Regions from separate parts of the Streptomyces sp. CNQ329 genome, predicted to be linked through region 2. Evidence: riboswitches for the same ligand, from Rfam matches in the RefSeq annotation. Region 2 holds a riboswitch; the other holds the start of a gene.

Region 1 (3,378 bases), on a different contig from region 2:
CATGCCGCGGTCCAGCGCGTAGTCCCGGTCGGAGAGCGCGCGCAGATACCGGAGCAGGGCGGTCTCGGAGCGGTGGCGGTGGAAGACGGGGTGGGTCAGGTACTCGTCGGCGCGCAGCAGCCCGGCGGGCAGCGCGTCGGCGGTCGCGGCATCCAGATCCCCGACGTCCGGCCGGGGGACGCCGAAGGCGTCCCAGACGACGGCCAGATGGTCGCGGACGGTGGTCTCGTCGCAGGAGACGCCCACGTGGTCGGCATCGGTGAGGCGGAGGTTGACGCCCGCGTTGCGGGCGCGGGCGGTGACCTCGGCGGCCCGGCCGGGGACCCGGACGGTGACGGTGTCGAAGAACGCGTCGTGCACCACGTCCGCGCCGCCGGCCCTGAGGCCCGCGGCGAGCACCGCGGCGTAACGGTGGGTGCGCCGGGCGATGGCCGCCAGCCCCTCGGGACCGTGGTAGACGGCGTACATCGAGGCCATCACCGCCAGCAGTACCTGCGCGGTACAGATGTTGCTGGTGGCCTTCTCGCGGCGGATGTGCTGCTCGCGCGTCTGGAGGGCCAGCCGGTACGCCTGCGCGCCGTCCGCGTCCCTGGACACGCCGACGAGCCGCCCGGGCAGGCTGCGCGCGAACTTCTCGCGTACCGACATGTAGCCGGCGTGCGGTCCGCCGAAGCCCATCGGGACCCCGAAGCGCTGGCTGGAGCCGACCGCGATGTCGGCGCCGAGCGCGCCGGGCGAGGTCAGCAGGGTCAGCGCAAGGAGGTCGGCGGCGACGGTGACGACGGCACCCAGTTCGTGCGCCCGCTCGATCACGGGTGCGAGGTCGCGTACGGCACCGGAGGCGCCCGGGTACTGCAGGAGCACGCCGAAGACGCCGCGCTCCGCTGTCCCGGCCGGGATGCCGTCGGCGAGGTCGGCGACGACGATCTCGACGCCGGCCGGCTCGGCGCGGGTGCGCAGCACCGCGACGGTCTGCGGCAGGGTGTCGGCGTCCACCAGGAAGACGCCGTCCTTGACCTTGCCGACACGGCGGGACAGCGCCATCGCCTCGGCGGCGGCCGTGCCCTCGTCGAGCAGCGAAGCGCCGGCGGTGGGCAGTCCGGTGAGGTCGGAGACGACGGTCTGGAAGTTGAGCAGCGCCTCCAGCCGGCCCTGGGATATCTCCGGCTGGTACGGGGTGTACGCCGTGTACCAGGCCGGGTTCTCCATGACGTTGCGCAGGATGACCGGCGGCGTGTGGGTGCCGTGGTAGCCGAGGCCGATCATGGAGGTCAGCACGTCGTTGCGCGCCGCCAGGCCGCGCAGCTCGGCCAGCACCTCGGCCTCGGAGCGGGCCGCGGGCAGCGTGAAGGCGCCGGTGCCCTTGATCGAGCCGGGTACGGCGGCCTCGGTCAGCTCGTCCAGCGAGCCGTAGCCGACCTGGGCGAGCATCTTGGCCCGGTCCCCGGCGTCCGGGCCGATGTGGCGCTGCTCGAAGGGGGTGCCGCGCTCCAGATCGGAAAGCGGGATGCGGTGGGCGTTCGTCTCGGACAAGGGGCCTCCTGGTCGCACGGACCTTCGCGGATGCCCCTGGGCGGGCACCCGTACGGCCTCCCCCTCTGTCATCCGGACCTGAGAGCTTCACCGGTCACGCCCTGACGGGGCGCGGCCCGGCTTGCACCGTCGGTGAGGAGGGACCGCGCCGCGGTCCGCCCCTGCTTTCCAGAGTGACCTCGTCCGTGCGGTACGGGGGCCTGAGAGATTCCGGGGAGGAGTTGCTCCTTCGGCGCCTCCGGCTGGCGGACGGAGGACTCTCCCGCACGGGGTCTGCAGCCACGCTCAGCGTACCAGCGCACGCCTCCGCGCATCCCGGCGCAGGCGCGGCACCGCGGTGCGCCCGGGCGGCTCCGCCGAGTGGCCGCCGGGCGCGTTGTGCCGTTACGTGGAGACAGCGGACTGTGACGAGACGTGGGAGGCACCGTGCAGACCGACATCGACCCCCGGAGCCTGATCGGAGTGCGCGCGTACGACAGCAACGGCGACAAGCTGGGGACCGTCGACGAGGTGTACCTCGACGACGCCACCGGCGCCCCCCAGTGGGCCGCGCTGCGCACGGGCCTGTTCCACCGGGACGCGTTCGTGCCGCTGGGCCCGAGCGAGCTGGCCGACGAAGGGCTGCGCGTGCCCTTCGACCGGGCGCTGATCAAGGACGCGCCGGACTTCGGCGTCGGCCGCCACCTCTCTCCCGCCCAGGAGCTGCAGCTCTACCACCACTACGGCATGGCGCTGCCGCCGGAGGTCGCCAAGACACCCCACCGGCAGGCGCCCACGCCGCCGGACCGGGACTTCGGCGAGGTCGCCGGCTCCGACGGCTGATCAGCCGCCGGGCACCAGCGGCAGCGGGTCGGCGGGCTCCAGCGCCGGGTCGTCCGCGGCGAACGTACGCACCCGCCCGGGCACCGAGCCCGGCACCTCGAACCGCACCGTGACCCTGCCGACGCCGCTGCCCTGCACCCAGCCGGGGCCGAACTCGGCGTGCCGTACGTCCAGCCCCGGAAGCCAGCGCGCGGCTGCCGGTCCCGGCTCGGCCGGGGCGGGCGGCGAGGCCGTTTCGGGCGGCGGCGGCGCCACCGGGCCGTCGGGGTCCACCGGCCCGTGCTGCACGTCCGGCGCCTGGCCTGCCTGCGCGAACAGGTCCTCCTGCGTGAAGTCCGCGAGGCCGCTCACGCCGACACCCAGCAGCCGCACGCCCGCGGTCGTCTCCACGCTGTCCAGCAGCCGCAGCGCCGCCTCGGTGATCACGGCCGGGTCGTCGGTGGGCCCGCGCAGGGTCTCGGAGCGGGTGAGGGTGGAGAAGTCGTACCGCCGGACCTTGAGGACCACCGTGCGCCCGGAACGCCCCGCGCCGCGCAGCCGCGTCACGCACCGCCGCGCCAGCCGCTCCACCTCCGTACGGATGCGGATACGGTCGGTGAGGTCGACGTCGAAGGTGTCCTCGACCGAGACGGACTTGGCGTCCCGGTCCGCGACCACCGGCCGGTCGTCCAGCCCCAGCGCCATCACGTGGATCCCGGTGCCGTGCGCCTTGCCCAGCAGCCGCACCATCTCGTCCTCCCCCGCGTCCGTGACCTCTCCGACCGTGGTGATGCCGGCCCGGCGCAGCACGTCCGCCGTGGCCGGGCCGACGCCCGGCAGCGTGCGCACGCTCATCGGCCCCAGCAGCGCCCGCTCCCCGCCCGGCGGGACCACGACGAGGCCGTCCGGCTTGGCCAGCTCGGAGGCGACCTTGGCCAGCATCTTGGAGGCGGCGAGCCCGACGGACCCGGTCAGGCCCGTGGCGGCCCGGATGCCGGCGCGCAGGCGTCGCGCCACGCCCCGCAGGGCCTCCTCCTCGGCGGG
Region 2 (3,378 bases):
CGCAGGACTGGCCCGCGGTGACCGTGTCGCCGACCCCCGGAAGCTGGACGAAGACGACGTCGCCGAGCGCGTTCGCGGCGTGGGCGGTGATCCCGACGGTGGCGACGCCGTCGTCGGTCGCGACCCACTCGTGTTCTTTGCTGTAGCGCAGGTGCTCAGGGTTGCTCATGAGGCGATTCTCCAGGATCCGGACGGGGGTGACATATCAGGGCGCCGGCGGCACGGTCGAATGCCGCCACACAGCGGTCAGGGGCGCTTGTAGAACGGCAGGGTGACGACCTCGTACGGCTCGTGGCTGCCGCGGATGTCGACGGCCACCCCGGTGACCTTTGAGGGCCCCGGCTCGGCGTGCGCGGCGTCCACGTACGCCATGGCGATCGGCCTGCCCAGCGTGGGTGAGGGGGCACCGGAGGTGACCTCGCCGATCCGCCGCCCGCCGGCCACCACCGCGTAGCCCGCGCGCGGCACCCGCCTGCCCTCGGCGACCAGGCCGACCAGCACCCGCGGCGGCTCGGCCGCCGCACGCCCCGCGGCCTGCTCCAGCGCCTCGCGGCCGACGAAGTCGCCGGGCTTGTCGAGCTTGACGACCCGGCCGAGACCGGCGTCGAACGGCGTGAGCGCGGTGCTCAGCTCGTGCCCGTACAGCGGCATACCGGCCTCCAGGCGCAGGGTGTCGCGGCAGGAGAGCCCGCAGGGTACCAGGCCGTCGTCCGCGCCGGCGGCGGTCAGCGCCTCCCAGACGGCGACCGCGTCCGCGGGGCGGACGAACAGCTCGAAGCCGTCCTCGCCGGTGTAGCCGGTACGCGCGATGAGCGCCTCGGCGCCGGCGACCGTGCCGGGCAGACCCGCGTAGTACTTCAGGCCGGCCAGATCCGCGTCGGTGACCCGGCCGAGGATCGCCGGCGAGGCGGGGCCCTGCACGGCGATCAGGGCGTACGCGTCCCTGTCGTCCCGTACCCGCGCGCCCGGGAAGCCGGCGGCCCGCTCGGCGAGGGCGTCCAGCACGACCCGGGCGTTGGCGGCGTTCGCGACGATCATGTACTCCTCGTCGGCGAGCCGGTAGACGATCAGATCGTCGAGGATGCCGCCGTCCTCGCGGCAGATCATCGTGTACCGGGCGCGGCCCGGGCGCACGGCGGAGAGCCGGCCCACCAGGGCGTAGTCCAGCAGGTCGGCGGCCCCGGGGCCGGTGACGGTGATCTCGCCCATGTGGGAGAGGTCGAAGAGGCCGGCGCGGGTGCGTACCGCGAGGTGCTCCTCGCGCTCGCTGCCGTAGCGCAGCGGCATGTCCCAGCCGGCGAAGTCGGTCATGGTGGCGCCGAGGGCGCGGTGCGTGGCGTCGAGCGCGGTACGGCGCGGTGCAGGGCTCTCAGTGGTCATCATCGGGCTCCCGGACAGGGGGTGGTCGTGTCCTCCCCATCTGTCATCGGAACCTGAGAGGTTCGCCACGATCCCGCGGGAGCGTGGCTTGCACCTTGGGTGGGGCGGCACCGGCGCACGGCCGGGCGCTGCCCGCTTTTCAGATCTGCCTCGCCCGTGCGGTGACGGTGCCTGAGAGATTCAAGGGAGGACTTGCTCCTTCGGCGCCCGGTGCGACGAGGCACCGGGACTCTCCCGCGCGGGTTCGAACGGCCGGTATGCAGTTGGCGGCCCCATCATTGCACGCGACCGCCGGTCGCGGGACGGGGCGAAGAACTGGGAGCCCACCTTCCGTTGCGTTCTTGTCCGGCCCCGTCCCTGTTGCGACGCTTGTGGACGGACGGCGGCGGCGGTGCGGGGCGTGGGAGGCGGCGTGACGGTGGAGCAGGCGGCCTCCCGGGAGCGGCTTCGCTATCCGGTGGGGGACATCGTCGTGATCTCCGGGCTGCCGGGCAGCGGCAAGAGCACGCTCATGCGGCGGACGCGGCCGGCGGCCGAGGTGGTGCTGATCGACTCGCAGTACGTACGCGAGCGCTGGGCGCGCAGGCTGGGCGCCAGGCTGCCGTACCCCGTGTACCGGCCGCTCGTGCGCATCGACCACTATCTGCGGCTGCGCCTGGCGGTCCGCTCCGGCGGCAGCCTCGTCGTGCACGACTGCGGCACGCTGCCGTGGGTGCGGTGGTGGCTGACCAGACAGGCCAGGCGGTACGGGCGCGGGGTGCACGTCCTCGTGCTGGACGTGCCGGCCGACGTGGCGCGCAGACGGCAGGAACAGCGCGGGCGCACGGTGTCGCGCTACGCCTTCGCCCGGCATCTGTGGGCGCACCGGAGGCTGCTGGAGTGGGCGCACTGCGGGGGGACGGCGGTGGGCGACTCCGTGCTGGTGCTGGACGGCCGGGAGGCGGGGGCGCCGCGCTCGATCAGCTTCGGCTGAATCCGCGCGCCGTTTCGCGCCCGCCGCTGCGCGCAGGTCCCCCGTACGTACCGAAAAAGGGCTCCCCGTCGCGCGGTTCGGCGGGGGAGGGGGCTCCGCCGTGTGCAGGTGCGGTCGTCGCCCGCGGGCGCTCGCAGCCGTTAGGGTGCCGACGTTCATCCCCCGAAAGTTGGTCTGGTGCCGATGAGCTTCGACTACCGCTCCCCGCAGCCCCCCGCCACGGGCGGCTTCCCCGGCAACGAGCTGGAGGAGGTGCTCGCCGCCTCCCTCGGCAACCCGCAGGCCGCCCCGCGGCTGCTGGAGGTGCTGGGCCGCAGCAGCCTGTGGGTGCCGCTGCCCGAGGGCGGCGGCCCCGACAGCGGTTCCCTCGGTGTGCCGACGACCGAGATCGGCGGCGCGCCGTACGTGCCGGTCTTCTCCTCGCAGGAGGAGTTCCTGCGGGTCACCGGCACCCACATGTCGTTCACCGTCGCACCGGCCCGCGAGTTCGCCCGCGGGCTGCCGCCGCAGGTGGGCATCGCGGTCAACCCCGGCGGCACGGTCGGCGTGCCGCTGCCGCCGGCGGCGGTGGCCGAGCTGTGCCGGGACCGCGGGGCGGCGCGGCTGCCGGGGGAGGCGCGGGGCGGCCGGGTGCGGCTGTTCACGCCGGACTGGCAGGACGATCCGATGGACTTCCTGGCCGCCGCCCGGGAGGAGTTCGAGCGGACCGGCGTGGTGCGCAGCGCGCGCCGGGGGCTCGCGAGCGTGGAGGGCGGCGCGGAGCAGCTCTACATCGGTGTCGAGCTGATGGACACGTACGACGAGAGCAGGCAGGCGGCGGTGGAGGCGCTGGGCCGGGCGATGGGCGCGCAGCCGGTGCCGTGGAAGGTGCAGTTGGTCTTCCTCGACGCCGCGGTGGACCCGGTGATCACCTGGATGCGGGCCAAGGTCGAGCCGTTCTACATCCGGGTCGGCTGACGCGGTCAGGCTCTAAGCTGGTTGGATGACCTTTCCGGGCCTCCACGCGTGCCCGGGGGCGGAGGCGG

What was found. A riboswitch is a leader RNA that binds a small molecule or an ion and turns the genes downstream of it on or off. The one in region 2 is predicted to bind glycine.
Region 1: another riboswitch for glycine. It lies ahead of gcvP (aminomethyl-transferring glycine dehydrogenase); the one in region 2 lies ahead of gcvT (glycine cleavage system aminomethyltransferase GcvT).

The regions. Positions count from the first base shown of each region.
Region 1 covers NZ_AXVU01000001.1:463,967-467,344, reverse strand. The annotation lists gene gcvP (aminomethyl-transferring glycine dehydrogenase) at 1-1,533, opposite strand, end outside; glycine riboswitch at 1,712-1,808, opposite strand; gene I003_RS0102020 (PRC-barrel domain-containing protein) at 1,948-2,355, shown strand; gene I003_RS0102015 (DNA polymerase IV) at 2,356-3,378, opposite strand, start outside.
Region 2 covers NZ_AXVU01000017.1:77,167-80,544, reverse strand. The annotation lists gene gcvH (glycine cleavage system protein GcvH) at 1-169, opposite strand, end outside; gene gcvT (glycine cleavage system aminomethyltransferase GcvT) at 247-1,380, opposite strand; glycine riboswitch at 1,411-1,529, opposite strand; glycine riboswitch at 1,530-1,627, opposite strand; gene I003_RS0113765 (AAA family ATPase) at 1,793-2,353, shown strand; gene I003_RS0113760 (enhanced serine sensitivity protein SseB) at 2,537-3,310, shown strand.